DNA from 2 places in the Vibrio sp. 1069 genome. Region 1 is predicted to be linked to the other one. Evidence: riboswitches for the same ligand, from Rfam matches in the RefSeq annotation. Region 1 holds a riboswitch; the other holds the start of a gene.

Region 1 (7,987 bases):
GACTTTAGGCACAAAGTTTGTTATTCAAGATGACCCTAAATATTGGCAAGAATTCATTCGAGATAACGTTTCAGTCGTTGCGATGAATGAAGATGAAGCAGAAGCACTGACGGGGGAATCTGATCCACTTGCTGCGTCTGATAAAACATTGGAGTGGGCTGATTTAGTATTGTGCACGGCGGGTCCTGTAGGTCTATTTATGGCTGGGTATACGGAAGATAGCGCGAAGCGCGAAACTTCTTTGCCATTACTTCCAGGGTCAATTGCTGAATTTAATCGTTATGAATTTAGTCGTCCGGCGAAAAAAGACTCATGCGAGACGCCAATAAAAGTGTACTCGCATATCTCGCCATATATGGGTGGTCCAGAAAAAATTAAGAATACAAATGGCGCAGGTGATGCCGCGTTATCTGCTGTTCTTCATGATATGGCAGCAAATAAATACCATAAAGAAAATGTGCCTAATTCAAGCAAGCACAGTAACGAGTATTTAACTTACTCTTCTTTTTCTCAAGTCTGCAAATACGCAAACCGTGCGAGCTACGAAGTTCTCGTGCAACATTCACCACGATTGTCGCGCGGACTTCCTGAGCGAGAAGATAGCCTAGAAGAAGCATACTGGGAACGTTAATACGAAGCGGTTTAATTAACTATTCTGTAACTAAAGTAAAAGGCGCATTAAGAAATGTGCCTTTTTTATTTGTAATGGTTTAAATAAAAAAGGCTCCCTATGGGAGCCTTTTAAAAATAGCACGGATCTAGATTAGGAACTCATCCAGAGATTTACCTGCATCAAGTTGCTCTTGAATCGCCGAAGGTGTACGACCTTGGCCAGTCCAAGTTTTCTCATTACCGTTTGAATCTGTGTATTTGTATTTAGCAGGGCGAGGTGCGCGCTTCGCTTTGCCTTTCGTCTTAGTTTCGCCAGATAGCGCAGTAATAAGTGCTTCTACATCAATACCGTCTTGAGCGATTTTCTCAGCAATCTCTGCAAGCTTAGCTTCTTGCTCTGCTTGTGCTGCGCGTTCTGCTTCTTCTGCTTCACGACGCTCATCTACGACAGTAGTGAGTTTATCTAGAGCTTCTTCCAATTGTTCTAGAGTCAGCTCACGAGAAAATGCACGAAGGCTACGGATATTTAGAAGGGTTTTAGTCAGCTCTGACATAACGATTCCTATTAAAAGGTTAATGTGTTGGGCACTTTTTATCGTTACGATTAAATAATGCCAATCTATAAATAAACAAAGAGTCCTTATATTTAACTTTATCTTTTCCTTATGTGCAAATGCTAAATCAAGATTTTGTTTAAATTTGACTATTTTTTAAAGCAATTAATATTATTACACTCGAAATAAATCATTATTAGATGAGAACTAAAATCAACAATCATTATTGTATAGAGAGAGTGACAGCTTGGTTTTTTATAAAAAAATTTGAGTTATTACTTAAAAATATGAAGCATCCATCTTTAATGGTGTGTCATATATCCTTAATTTATTGATATAAGATAAACCATGATATTTCTAAGGTAGTAATAATGTTTCATAAATAACATGATTGATGTGATTTCAGTTGCACAAAACTTATGGAATTAGGCAAGGTTTATAAATTATCTCAGCCATTATTTATTTGTTTAATTTAGTTTGATGTGTTGCATTGACTCTCATCATAAGTACAATGGCTGCCACCTGATGCAATATTGCAGACAATTTGTTGTTAATTTGTACAGTTAGTGGTTAATTGTTTGTTGTTGCCGTAGAGGCGCGGTCTCGAAGAGTAGCTATTATTGGGGTGATGCCAATGAATAATAGTGGAAGGCGAAGATTGCCGAAGTAAGTAACTCATCAAAGTTACTTGCTGGGGTTGTATCTGAAAGGAACAACACTGCCATAGTATATATTCACATTAAACTATGGAGCGCTACTGTAGGGTTGGGTGGAGTGTTCGCTTCCCTGTCGCTAAGTTCAACATGAGCACGTATCGTATGCTACGTGACTTGTCTGCAGTAGATCTCTAGCCAAACTTTGGTTTTTGAAGATCATGAATTTAATAGATTTTTCTAGTTCTCCTGTTTCATTATTGCCACCTATTGTCGCTTTGACTTTGGCGATTTTGACTCGACGTGTATTAGTTTCCTTGGGTGTAGGTATCGTGCTAGGTGCGGTGCTACTTAATAGCTGGTCTATCAGCGACACCGCAGGTTACGTCAGTTCTCAAGTTTCTTCTGTCTTTATTGAAGATGGCGGAATTAACACTTGGAACATGAGCATTGTTGGCTTCCTAATCTTATTAGGTATGACAACAGCTTTATTAACGCTATCTGGCGGTACTCGTGCTTTTGCTGAATGGGCACAATCTCGAGTGAAGAGTAAACGCGGCTCCAAACTTCTTGCCGCCTTTTTAGGCGTATTCATTTTTGTCGATGATTACTTTAATAGCCTTGCTGTTGGTGCGATCTCTCGCCCAGTAACCGATCGCTTTTATGTGTCTCGCGCTAAGCTTGCGTACATTCTAGACTCAACCGCTGCTCCAATGTGTGTAATTATGCCTGCTTCTAGCTGGGGTGCTTACATTATTACTATTATTGGCGGGATCTTAGTCTCACATGGGGTCACAGAGTATTCTGCTCTTGGCGCATATGTTCGTCTTATTCCAATGAACTTCTACGCCGTTTTTGCGCTGCTAATGGTGTTCGCTGTTGCGTGGTTTGGTCTTGATATTGGTAAAATGCGTGAGCATGAGATCTCTGCATCGCAAGGTCGTGGCTTTGATAAAGACAAAGAAAATGACTCGCAAGAAGCGCATGACCTAAACGAAGAGCTAGATATCCGTGAAAGTGAAAAGGGTAAAGTGTCAGATTTGATACTTCCTATCGTGACGCTGATTATCGCCACTATCGCTTCAATGCTTTACACGGGTGGCCAAGCATTGGCTGCTGATGGTAAGGAGTTTGCGCTTCTTGGTGCTTTTGAAAATACAGATGTAGGTACATCACTAATCTACGGTAGCTTGCTTGGCTTAGCAGTTGCACTGTTTACTGTTGTGAAGCAAGGTCTACCAATGGCTGAGATCGCACGTACACTTTGGATTGGTGCTAAGTCTATGTTTGGTGCGATTCTAATCTTAGTATTTGCCTGGACCATTGGTTCTGTTATCGGTGATATGAAGACTGGTACTTACCTTTCGACAATGGCGCAGGGCAACATTAACCCGCACTGGCTACCAGTTATCCTATTCTTGTTGTCTGGCCTAATGGCGTTCTCAACAGGTACTTCATGGGGTACGTTCGGTATCATGTTACCAATCGCGGGTGACATGGCTGGCGCAACAGACGTAGCGCTAATGCTACCGATGCTGAGTGCGGTTTTAGCTGGTGCGGTATTCGGTGACCATTGTTCACCAATCTCAGATACGACTATCTTGTCATCGACGGGTGCACGTTGTAACCACATTGATCACGTATCAACACAGCTACCTTATGCATTATCAGTCGCGCTTGTTTCATGCGTCGGCTTTATTGCCCTTGGTATGACTGCTTCAATTGCGTTCTCGTTCATTGCAGCGTCGATCACATTCGTTATCGTTTGCGCTATTTTGTCATGGCTTTCAAAGTCTAAAATAGCGTCTTGCCAGAGTGCGTAATTCACTGATTTAAAAGGTGAAATTGTAGGAGGCTTCGGCCTCCTTTTTTATTTGTATTATACAATTCGAATTTTTTTAAAATTAAGGGTTGAAAAAAGTAATCAGCTTGGTTAGTGTGGTTGGTAACAAAGCAAATGAGAAGAGCCTTGAAATAAGTATGCGTAATTTTGTAATGAACATTCATCACCATCATCACCCAATCTAGTCTTTCGGGCGATGTACGCATACCCGGGAGGCAGGAAACTCCCGGAGGTAAAATCAAAGTAAAAGCAGATTTTAAACCCTCGGGAGACTTCAATCTCCCGAGGGTTTTTTAGTTTTATTAGTTTGAAAAATACTTAGATATCAAAATCTTGCATAGGGACAAAGCAATGCAAACACAACGTTTAAGAATCGCAATTCAGAAAAAAGGTCGTCTTAGCAAAGAGAGTCAAGCTCTACTAAAACAGTGCGGCGTAAAGTTCAACGTAATGGGCGAGCGTTTAGTTGTCCATTCTGAAAATATGCCAATTGATTTACTCTTGGTTCGTGACGACGACATCCCAGGTTTAATTATGGATGGCGTGGTTGACCTTGGCTTTATTGGCGAAAATGAACTAGAAGAAGTTCGCCTTGACCGCAAAGCATTAGGTGAACCCTGCGAGTTTGTTCAGCTTCGTCGACTTGATTTTGGTGGCTGTCGTTTATCTATCGCAATCGACAAGGAAGAAGAGTACAACGGTCCACAAGACTTAGCTGGCAAGCGTATTGCTACAACGTATCCTCAACTTCTAAAAGCGTACATGGATGAAGCCGGCGTTCCATTCTCTACATGTATGCTGACAGGCTCTGTAGAAGTTGCCCCTCGCGCGGGTCTCGCTGATGCTATCGCTGATTTGGTTTCTACAGGTGCAACACTGGAAGCGAACGGCCTTAAAGAAGCTGAAATTATCTTCAAATCAAAAGCGACATTGATTCAACGCACTGGTGAGTTCGACGCAGACAAAGTGGCGCTAATCGAAAAGCTGTTAACTCGCATGCAAGGCGTGCAGCAAGCGAAAGAATCTAAGTACATTATGCTTCACGCCCCAGCAGAGAAGTTAGATCAAATTAAAGCACTACTGCCAGGTGCTGAAGACCCAACTGTTCTTCCTCTTTCTGCAGATAAGCAGAAAATGGCTGTTCACTTAGTGAGTTCTGAAAACCTATTCTGGGAAACAATGGAACAGCTGAAAGAGTTGGGCGCAAGTTCAATTCTCGTTCTACCAATTGAAAAAATGATGGAGTAAGCATCATGAGAACAGTCGTTTGGCAATCATTAAGTGAGAATCAGCAAGACTCTATTTTGGAGCGCCCTGCTATTGCAGAAGGTGCCAATATCACCACTGCTGTGGCCGAAGTTATTGCTAAAGTTCGAGAAGAAGGTGACTCTGCTCTTATTGAGCTGACAGAAAAGTTTGACCGTGTTAAGCCTGAATCCATTCGTGTTTCTTCTCAGGAAATTAAGGCAGCGTCAGAGCGTTTGTCAGAGTCAATGAAGAGCGCACTAGAGCAAGCTTACGCCAATATTTCTAAGTTCCACAAAGCGCAAAAGCCGCAACCGATCAAGGTGGAAACCCAGCCAGGTGTCCTTTGTGAACAAGTAACACGCCCAATTCAAAAAGTGGGTTTGTACATTCCTGGTGGCAGTGCGCCTTTGCCATCGACTGTTTTGATGCTCGGCGTTCCTGCAAAAATTGCAGGTTGTCGTAAAGTCGTTCTTTGTTCTCCACCGCCAATCGCTGATGAGATTTTGTACGTAGCGAAACTGTGCGGTATTGATGAAGTGTATAACGTCGGTGGTGGCCAAGCAGTTGCTGCAATGGCTTATGGCACCGAGACTGTATCGAAAGTAGATAAGATCTTTGGTCCGGGCAACGCTTACGTGACCGAAGCAAAACGTCAGGTAAGTAATGATTTTCGTGGTGCGGCGATTGATATGCCAGCAGGTCCATCAGAAGTTCTTGTGATTGCCGATGAAACCGCAGATGCAGACTTTATCGCTGCGGATCTTTTGAGCCAAGCAGAACACGGTCCTGATTCTCAAGTGGTACTTGTGACTCCTTCTCCTGTGATTGCTGATCAAGTGACGGATGCGGTTCAACGTCAGCTTAAGGAGTTATCTCGTGCAGACATCGCAGAAAAGGCTCTGGCATCAAGCTTGATCATTATTTCCGAGTCGATGACGCAGTCAGTTTCTATTTCCAATTACTACGGTCCTGAGCACTTGATTGTACAGACTAAGAACCCTCGTGAGCTTCTACCTCTACTTGATAATGCAGGCTCTATCTTCCTTGGGGATTGGTCGCCTGAATCTGCGGGAGATTACGCATCGGGGACTAACCACGTCCTTCCTACTTACGGTTACACACGTACTTATTCAAGCTTAGGTTTGGCGGATTTCTCTAAACGAATGACGGTTCAGGAGCTTTCTGCTGATGGTTTAAAGAACCTTGCACCAACGGTAGTCACGATGGCTGAAGCGGAAGGTCTGGACGCTCACAAACGTGCCGTTACTATCCGCGTAGAAAAATTAGCAAGTAAGTAAGAATAAGAGAGTAATGAGATGGAAAAGCTAGCGCGTAAACAAGTCCAACAGCTTACCCCTTATATGTCGGCTCGCCGAATCGGTGGTACGGGTGACGTATGGCTAAATGCCAACGAATCACCATTTAACAATGAATACAAAACAGACTTTGCTCGTCTTAATCGTTACAGCGAATGCCAACCGAAAGAACTGATTTCCGCTTACGCAGCGTATGCGGGTGTTAAACCAGAACAAACACTGACTTCTCGTGGTGCGGATGAAGGTATTGAGTTGTTAATTCGTGCATTCTGTGAGCCGGGTGAAGATGCGATTCTTTACTGCCCACCGACTTACGGTATGTACGCCATCAGTGCAGAAACCATCGGTGTAGAGCGCAAAACCGTGCCGCTAACGTCAGATTGGCAACTAGACCTTGCAGGCATCGAAGCTAATCTGGATAACGTGAAACTGGTTTTTGTATGTTCGCCAAACAACCCAACAGGTAACTTGGTTAAGCGTGAGGACATTGTGTCTATGCTTGAGATGACAAAAGACCGTGCAATCGTGGTGATGGATGAAGCGTACATCGATTTTTGTCCAGAAGCGTCAACGGTAGACCTACTGGCGCAATACCCGAACCTTGCAATTCTGCGTACTCTGTCGAAAGCTTTTGCGCTTGCAGGTCTGCGTTGTGGATTTACGCTTGCGAACGAAGAGCTGATTAATGTACTTCTTAAAGTTATTGCACCTTACCCAGTCCCAGTTCCAGTGGCAGAAATTGCGACTCAGGCGCTTTCGGAAGCTGGTTTAGCGCGAGCGAAGTTTCAAGTTCTCGATTTGAATGCAAACCGTGCTTACTTGCAAGTTGGCCTTTCAATGATTCCGGGCTTGGAAGTGTTTGAAGGGTGGGGGAACTACCTATTGGTGAAATTCCCAGATGGCGATGACCTTTTCAAAGCGGCTTGGGATACGGGCATTATTTTGCGTAACTCGCCAATTGAAAATTGTGTGCGTATCAGTGTGGGTAACCGTGACGAGTGCGAAAAAACGCTTGGATTTATCAGAAACTACTACGCATAAATAGAGACAGAATTTATCGCTCTCGCTCAATAGCGGGAGCGCCAAAAGAATAGCAATAAGGAAGTTCGAGTGAGCAAACAACAAAAAATCCTTTTTATTGATCGTGATGGCACCTTAATTGTAGAGCCGCCGATTGATTTTCAAGTAGACCGTTTAGACAAACTAAAGCTAGAGCCATTTGTTATCCCAAGCCTGCTGTCGTTGCAGGATGCAGGATACCGTCTAGTGATGGTCACGAACCAAGATGGTTTGGGTACCGACAGCTACCCACAAGCTGATTTTGATGCACCGCACAACATGATGATGGAGATCTTTGAGTCACAAGGTGTGAAGTTCGATGACGTACTGATTTGTCCTCACTTTGATGAAGATAACTGCTCTTGCCGTAAGCCTAAACTAGGCTTGGTAAAAGAGTATCTTCAAGGTGGCAAAGTAGATTTCCAAAACTCTGTTGTGATTGGCGATCGTCAAACCGATCTTCAACTTGCAGAAAACATGGCAATTCGTGGTATTCAATACAACCCAGAAACCATGGGCTGGAAACAGATCCTAAAAGATCTCACAGTGAAGGCGCGCGTGGCTGAAGTGGTCCGCACCACAAAAGAAACAGACATCAAAGTATTCGTTAATCTTGACGAGCAAGGCGGTAATGACATTTCTACAGGTCTTGGCTTTTTTGACCACATGCTGGATCAAATCGCGACGCACGGTGGATTCCAA
Region 2 (7,987 bases), on a different contig from region 1:
GGTGAGAGCCCAGGTACACATGACAAACATTTTTGACTACCAGAGTAAACCGCATCCAGTTGCCATTCATCCACTTTTAACGGCACACCACCAAGCGATGTCACCGCATCAACAATAGATAATGCATTATGCTGTTTCGCCAGCTTACCCAATGCTTGAGCATCACTGACTGCACCAGTTGAGGTTTCCGCATGCACAAAAGCAAGAACTTTTGTATCTGGGTGCTGTTCGAATGCTTGCTCGACTTTATCAATGGAAACAGGCGTCCCCCATTCATCATCGACGATAACAACTTCACCACCAGCACGGACGACATTTTCGCGCATGCGTTCACCAAATACACCATTACGGCAGACGATCACTTTATCGCCTTTCTCGATCAAGTTTACAAAGCAGGTTTCCATCCCTGCACTACCTGGCGCTGAAACCGCAATAGTGAACTCATTGTCAGTTTGAAAGACATACTTCAATAGCTGCTTGAGCTCATCCATCATACCGATAAACAGAGGATCAAGGTGACCTACAGTAGGACGGCTTAGTGCTTGTAACACTTGAGGATAAATATCAGAAGGACCAGGTCCCATTAAAATACGGTGAGGTGGAATAAAGCTTTGGATCGACATGTCAGCTCCTTGATTATCTTTTATCCTGAGCATTCTAAAAGTTCTATTCAATAACATGGCTCAGGTGTAGGGTTCTTCACCCTAATAGATTTTTCCTCTATCAGCAATTAGCCGTAAGTATGGAGGTCAAACCAGTGTCACAAAATCGTTAATAAAAAACACCATAAAGGTTGAAATATTGATTGACATTAAGGCCTCAAAACCGTTCAATGTTTGAGCTTTATGTAGAAGAGGAGCGCTACCCAGGTAGATGATTTGTGGAACCGCAATTCCAACACCAATCATTGAGGGGGAGTAGTGCCGAGGTAAGTCAAAGTTGCAGGATTTGACTTGTCGGTTGAATTGGGCTGAATCCCATCAACTGTCATCAGCGCAGTCTGATGAAGGGCTTCTGAGGGTAAATTTTTCAAATAGCATTCTAAATACCTCTCTTTTTGCTCTGTTCCTTTTCTCACTAAACATTGGATGTACAATTTTTTAGGAAGTCGTGGGAGAACGCAGTGAGCGCATTTAACGTAGCTAAATTCGGTGGAACCAGTGTTGCCAACTTTGAGGCAATGAGTCGTTGCGCCACCATTATCGAAAACAATCCAAATACTCGCCTGGTCGTGAGCAGCGCTTGCTCTGGCGTCACCAACCTATTGGTAGAACTCGCCAACGGCGTTCAGGATCAAACGCACCGTACTGAGCTGCTGCAAAATCTGGCCAACATTCATGACGCCATTTTAACTCAGCTCGAAGACAGCACGAAAACTGCTGCCGAGGTGTATGGCATATTAGATACCGTAACCAGCCTGGCCGAGGCTGCATCTATCCAAGCTAGTGCGAAGTTAACCGATCATTTAGTCGCATGTGGTGAACTCATGTCGACGCACATTCTAACTCAGTTAATGTGTGAGCGAGGCATTCAAGCAGTGCGCTTTGATATCCGCGATGTGCTGCGTACTGATGACAACTTTGGTCGCGCGGAGCCAAACATTGAAGCAATTTCGACGCTTGCGCAAGATAAACTCGTACCACTTTGCCAACAATCCGTTGTTGTTACTCAAGGCTTCATAGGATCTGACGAAGCCGGTAATACAACAACATTAGGTCGAGGGGGCAGCGATTACAGCGCCGCCTTAATTGCTGAGAGCGTTAAAGCGGCAGGGCTAGAAATCTGGACTGATGTTCCGGGAATCTACACAACAGACCCGCGAATTGCACCAAAAGCCTCACCAATTCCCGAGATCAGCTTTAGTGAAGCTTCAGAAATGGCTAACTTTGGCGCTAAAATCCTTCACCCTTCTACGCTAGTACCTGCATTGCGCCACGACATTCCGGTATTTGTAGGGTCATCGAAAGAGCCAGAAAAAGGGGGAACTTGGATTCGCCACCAAGTCGAAAGCTCACCGTTATTCCGTGCGCTAGCTTTGCGTTGTAACCAAACCATGGTAACGCTACGCAGCGCCAATATGTTCCACGCATACGGTTTTTTAGCAAAGGTCTTTGAGATCCTTGCAAAGCATAAGATCTCTGTCGATTTGATCACGACATCTGAAATCAGTGTATCGTTAACACTTGATCAAACTGATACCTCTGGCGGAGCACCACAGCTGCCGCAAGCTGCACGAGAAGAGTTAGAAGAGTTATGTAAGGTAGAAGTTGAACATGACCTATGCCTCGTTGCTCTCATTGGAAACAACATGAGTGAGAGTAAAGGCTACGCGAAACAGGTTTTTGGCACGCTAGAAGATTTTAACCTACGCATGATTTGTTATGGCGCTAGCCCTCACAACTTATGCTTCTTGCTCCATGAATCGGTATCGAAACAAGCCATACAAAAACTCCACACTGAGTTGTTTGAGAAGTAAGTTCAACTCAATAAAACAAAGGGCTGCGTATTTGCAGCCCTTTGTCGTTTCATTAGTTGTTACATTTGGACGAGGTAAACATCAATTTAACCGTTAATGTTTGGCCCTAACCATTTTTCAGCCTCGATCCTATCCCACCCCTTACGATCGGCGTAACTCTCTAGCTGATCTTCTTGGATCTGTGCGATCGCAAAGTAACGTGAGTCAGGATGAGAGAAATACCAACCAGAGACTGACGCGCCCGGATACATTGCATAGCTGGAGGTTAGAGTCATACCAATGTTCTCTTCCACATTAAGTAACTCCCAAAGCGGTCCTTTTTCAGTATGTTCAGGACACGCGGGATAACCCGGCGCAGGGCGAATACCTTGGTATTTTTCACGAATGAGATCATCGTTAGATAAATCTTCATCAGCTGCATAACCCCAAATTTCTTTACGGACACGCTCATGCAAATACTCAGCAAACGCTTCGGCTAGGCGATCCGCCACCGCTTGAATCATAATTGCGTTGTAATCATCTCCCTGTGCTTTGTATTCATCAGCAAGCTCTCGTTCACCAATACCACCAGTGACAGCAAATGCCCCTATCCAATCATGTTTACCCGACTCTTTAGGTGCGATGTAGTCGGATAAACAATAGTTGAATCCTTTTGGTTTCTCGGTCTGTTGTCGCAAGTTACGTAATACTTTCACAACGTCGGTACGAGTTTCATCAGCATAAACTTCAATGTCGTCCCCCACGCTCGCAGCAGGGAATAAGCCACACATTCCACGCGCTTTTAACAGGCCTTCTCGCTCAACTCGATCAAGTAACTCGTTGGCATCTTCGAATAAACGTTTTGCTTCTTCACCAACTTCTTCATGTTGGAAAATTGTTGGATACTTACCCACAAGTGACCAAGTCATAAAGAATGGTGTCCAATCGATGTATTGACGTAATATAGCCACATCAAAATCATCGAAGATATGAATGCCAGGCTTAACAGGCACTGGAGGGGTGTAAGCTTCCCAATCGATAGCAACTTTATTCGCTCGAGCCGCTTCTAATGTCACTGGTTTGGTTCTCGGTTTCTTTCGATTATGTTGATCACGTACTCGTTCGTAATCAGCTTCAAGTTTTTCAACAAACTCAGGGCGACGTTCATCTGACAGAAGAGAAGTACATACGCCCACTGCACGTGAGGCGTTGTTCACGTAAACCACTGGATGCTTGTAATTTTGCTCAATCTTAACTGCTGTATGGGCTTTTGACGTTGTTGCGCCACCGATGAGAAGAGGTAAGTTAAAGTCGAGACGCTCCATCTCTTTTGCAACATGCACCATTTCGTCTAATGAAGGCGTGATCAACCCTGATAAACCAATAATATCGACGTTTTCTTCTTGCGCTACTTTTAAGATCTTTTCGCAAGGAACCATGACACCAAGATCAATAATTTCATAATTATTGCACTGCAATACAACGCCAACGATATTTTTCCCGATATCATGTACATCACCTTTGACCGTCGCTAGCAAAATCTTACCGTTTGTTTGTCCCACCTGCTTTTCTGCATTGATGTAGGGCTCCAGATGCGCGACTGCTTGCTTCATCACTCGTGCAGATTTTACGACCTGAGGAAGGAACATTTTACCTTCACCAAACAAGTCTCCGACGACGTTCATCCCATCCATTAGTGGGCCTTCAATCACCTCTAATGGCTTTGAAGCGTTGACACGAGCCTCTTCGGTATCATCAACGATGAACTCAGTTATTCCTTTCACTAACGCGTGCTCTAAACGCTTTTCAACAGGCCAAGTTCTCCACTCAAGTGCAGAGGCATCCTCCTCTTTACCTACCCCTTTGCCTGCATATTCCGCCGCGATATCTAACAATCTCTCAGTGGCGTCATCACGACGGTTAAGAACGACATCTTCCACAGCCTCACGCAATTTTTCAGGCACGTTATCGTAGATTTCTAACTGACCCGCATTCACAATCCCCATATCCATACCATTTTTAAAACAGTGGTAGAGGAACACCGCGTGAATCGCTTCACGTACATAGTTATTGCCACGGAAAGAGAATGAGACGTTAGAAACACCACCAGATATCATCGCATGTGGTAAATCACGTTTGATATCGCCAACGGCTTCAATGAAATCCACCGCGTAGTTATTATGCTCCTCGATCCCCGTAGCAATGGCAAAAATGTTGGGGTCAAAAATGATGTCTTCTGGTGGAAAGCCCACTTCATCAACAAGAATTCGGTAAGCGTTGGTACAAATTTCTACTTTGCGCTCACGTGTATCTGCTTGCCCAATCTCATCAAACGCCATCACAATCACAGCCGCACCGTAACGGCGGATCAACTTAGCTTGTTCAACGAATTTCTCTTTGCCTTCTTTGAGAGAGATCGAGTTAACAATGCCTTTGCCTTGGATGCACTTAAGACCGGCTTCAATAACCTCCCACTTGGAAGAGTCAACCATGATTGGTACTTTTGAGATTTCAGGTTCTGACGCACAAAGGTTTAAAAAGCGAACCATACAAGCTTGTGCATCCAACATGCCTTCATCCATGTTGATATCGATAATTTGAGCGCCATTTTCAACTTGTTGACGAGCCACATCGAGCGCTTCATCGTACAGCTCTTCTTTAATTAAGCGCTTAAAACGCGCAGAACCGGTTACATTCGTACGCTCACCGACATTGATAAATAAAGAGTCTTTATCAATAGCGAGTGGCTCCAGGCCAGACAAGCGACAAGCAACGGGAAGTTCAGGTAATTGACGAGGGGCGATATTTTCAACCGCGAGTGCCATTTGGCGAATGTGCTCAGGAGTTGTACCACAACACCCACCAATCAAGTTTAAAAAGCCACTTTGAGCCCACTCTTTAACATGCTTAGCCATATCTTCTGGCGACAAATCGTATTCGCCGAATGCATTCGGAAGCCCAGCATTTGGGTGAGCGGAAACAAAAGATTCTGATATACGAGAGAGCTCTTCAACATAAGGACGCAGCTCATCTGGACCAAGTGCACAGTTCAAACCAAACGAAATCGGTTTAACATGACGTAATGAGTTGTAAAACGCTTCTGTGGTTTGACCGGATAATGTCCGACCGGAAGCATCAGTAATAGTCCCCGAGATCATCACAGGCAACTCAATCCCCATCTCTTCAAACACACTTTCAACAGCAAATGAACAAGCCTTAGCGTTAAGCGTATCGAAGATGGTCTCGATAAGAATAAGGTCTGAACCACCTTTAATTAGAGCACGAGTCGATTCAGAGTAAGCCTCAACTAACTCGTCGAAAGAAACATTTCGATATCCAGGGTCGTTTACATCAGGAGAGATAGAACAAGTGCGGTTCGTCGGCCCTAAAACCCCTGCGACATAACGCGGTTTATCGGGTGTTTTTTCGGTCCATTCGTCTGCAACTTCACGTGCAAGCTTGGCAGCTGCAAAGTTAATTTCTTCACTTAGGCTTTCCATCTCGTAGTCAGCCATCGCAATGGTTGTTGCGTTAAACGTGTTGGTTTCGAGAATATCTGCACCCGCTTCTAAATATGCAGCGTGAATTTCCTTGATAAGTTGAGGCTGACTTAGAACCAACAGGTCGTTGTTACCTTTTAGATCACAATGCCAATCCGCAAAGCGCGTTCCTCGATAGTCTTGCTCTTCAAGTTTGTATCCCTGAATCATGGTTCCCATACCACCATCAATCAAAAGAATACGTTGCTTCAATTGAGCTTCAATCTGTTGTCTTACGTTACTTCCCACAGTACAGCCTCATTCCTTTAGTTATCTTTCCATCCTATCACACAAACTTCAGGAGTCTAGACGTCTAAACGTGGAATTAATGATTATTTTATCTCCTTCTTAACTTACAAAATAATCACGAAAAAATGTTTGCTATTTAAGCAGCATCAGCCGAGAATTCCATTCATAAAATGTTACAAATAGAGAGCTCTATGTCGGTCTATCATACTTTATGTTTTCTATCCGCAGCTGCGATGCTAATTGCTTTTGTAAACAGCAAGATAGGAAAGATGCAAACCACCATTGCGATTACCGCAGGTTCAATGGTGCTTTCACTTCTAATCTTAATTGCGGGTCAAAACAACTGGTTCCATCTCACCGAAATTGCAACGGAGACGGTCACAAGGATTAACTTCGAAGATTTCTTGCTCAAAGGCATTCTTGGCTTCTTACTATTTGCTGGTGGACTAGGCATCAAACTCCCGAACCTTAAAGATCAAAAGTGGGAGATCACTGTTTTAGCCCTTGGAGCCACACTGTTTTCTACGTTCTTTATTGGATTTGCGCTGTATGGGTTTTGTCAGTTAATTGGCATCCAATTTGATTTGGTCTACTGCTTACTATTTGGTGCTCTAATATCGCCAACTGACCCAATCGCTGTATTGGCTATTGTGAAAAAACTAGATGCTCCTAAACGTATCTCCACTCAGATTGAAGGAGAATCGCTCTTCAATGATGGCTTCGGTTTGGTTATCTTCGTCACTCTATTTACGATTGCATTTGGCACTGAGGCACCAACTGTAGGTAGTGTCACCTTACTCTTCATCCAAGAAGCTATCGGTGGTATCACATATGGTTTCGTCCTCGGTTTGCTATTCCACTACTTGATCAGTGCCACCGATGATCACTCAATGGAATTGTTACTTACCATTGGTGTCCCAACAGCAGGTTACGCATTTGCTGAATACATCCATGTATCAGGCCCACTAGCAATGGTTGTATCCGGTATTATGATTGGCAACTGGACACGCTTTATTGGCTTTTCAAAAGAGAGTGAAGATCACCTTGACCATTTTTGGGAGCTTGTTGATGAGTTCTTGAATGGCGTGTTATTCCTACTGATCGGCATGTCGATGCTGCTGTTTGAATTCCACAAAGAAGACTGGATCATGATGGCTATTTCAGTCCCTCTTGTACTAGCAGCTCGCTATTTAAGCGTATTTCTCTCGTACATTGGCTTTAAGCGTTACAGAAAATATAACCCGTGGTCAGTACGTATTTTGACGTGGGGCGGCTTACGCGGGGGCCTTGCATTGGCAATGGCACTTTCCATTCCATCTGGTATTTGGGTGATTCAAGATAAGTTAATCGATGTAAAAGAGATTATTCTTGTAATGACCTACTCCGTCGTTGTTTTCTCTATCCTCATTCAAGGCTCAACAATCACTCCAATGATTGAAAAAGCAAAAGCAGAAGAGAAGAAGATGGAAGAGAACAACCAAGCAATAACCACTCCGGAACATACGGAGACAGTGGACTCTTAAAGACACGTAACTTAATAAATAAAAAGCAGCTACCTAGCTGCTTTTTTCATAACTAATTTTCAGACTCCCCTTCAAGGACGAAGGCTCCTTATTCTTTGATATACCATCAAATATACGAAGAATCGCTACGCTACATTTTCATAGATACTAACTATTGCTGATAGATAGTATTCATAGACGAGCCTTTTAATTTACCCATTTTCATCTGTATCACTTCTCTT

What was found. Region 1 has a riboswitch for lysine ahead of tet(35) (tetracycline efflux Na+/H+ antiporter family transporter Tet(35)). Riboswitches for the same ligand answer to the same signal wherever they lie in the genome.
Region 2: linked by a shared signal. The riboswitch ahead of lysC (lysine-sensitive aspartokinase 3) and the one ahead of tet(35) (tetracycline efflux Na+/H+ antiporter family transporter Tet(35)) in region 1 are both predicted to bind lysine.

What each region holds. Positions count from the first base shown of each region.
Region 1 covers NZ_JAWOWP010000001.1:190,540-198,526, forward strand. The annotation lists gene R7040_RS00840 (inosine/guanosine kinase) at 1-631, shown strand, start outside; gene R7040_RS00845 (H-NS family nucleoid-associated regulatory protein) at 759-1,166, opposite strand; lysine riboswitch at 1,749-1,931, shown strand; gene tet(35) (tetracycline efflux Na+/H+ antiporter family transporter Tet(35)) at 2,041-3,642, shown strand; His leader region at 3,823-3,960, shown strand; gene hisG (ATP phosphoribosyltransferase) at 4,014-4,910, shown strand; gene hisD (histidinol dehydrogenase) at 4,916-6,208, shown strand; gene hisC (histidinol-phosphate transaminase) at 6,227-7,267, shown strand; gene hisB (bifunctional histidinol-phosphatase/imidazoleglycerol-phosphate dehydratase HisB) at 7,337-7,987, shown strand, end outside.
Region 2 covers NZ_JAWOWP010000037.1:638-8,624, forward strand. The annotation lists gene R7040_RS23975 (pyridoxal-phosphate-dependent aminotransferase family protein) at 1-623, opposite strand, end outside; lysine riboswitch at 844-1,022, shown strand; gene lysC (lysine-sensitive aspartokinase 3) at 1,124-2,476, shown strand; gene metH (methionine synthase) at 2,563-6,243, opposite strand; gene R7040_RS23990 (cation:proton antiporter) at 6,435-7,766, shown strand.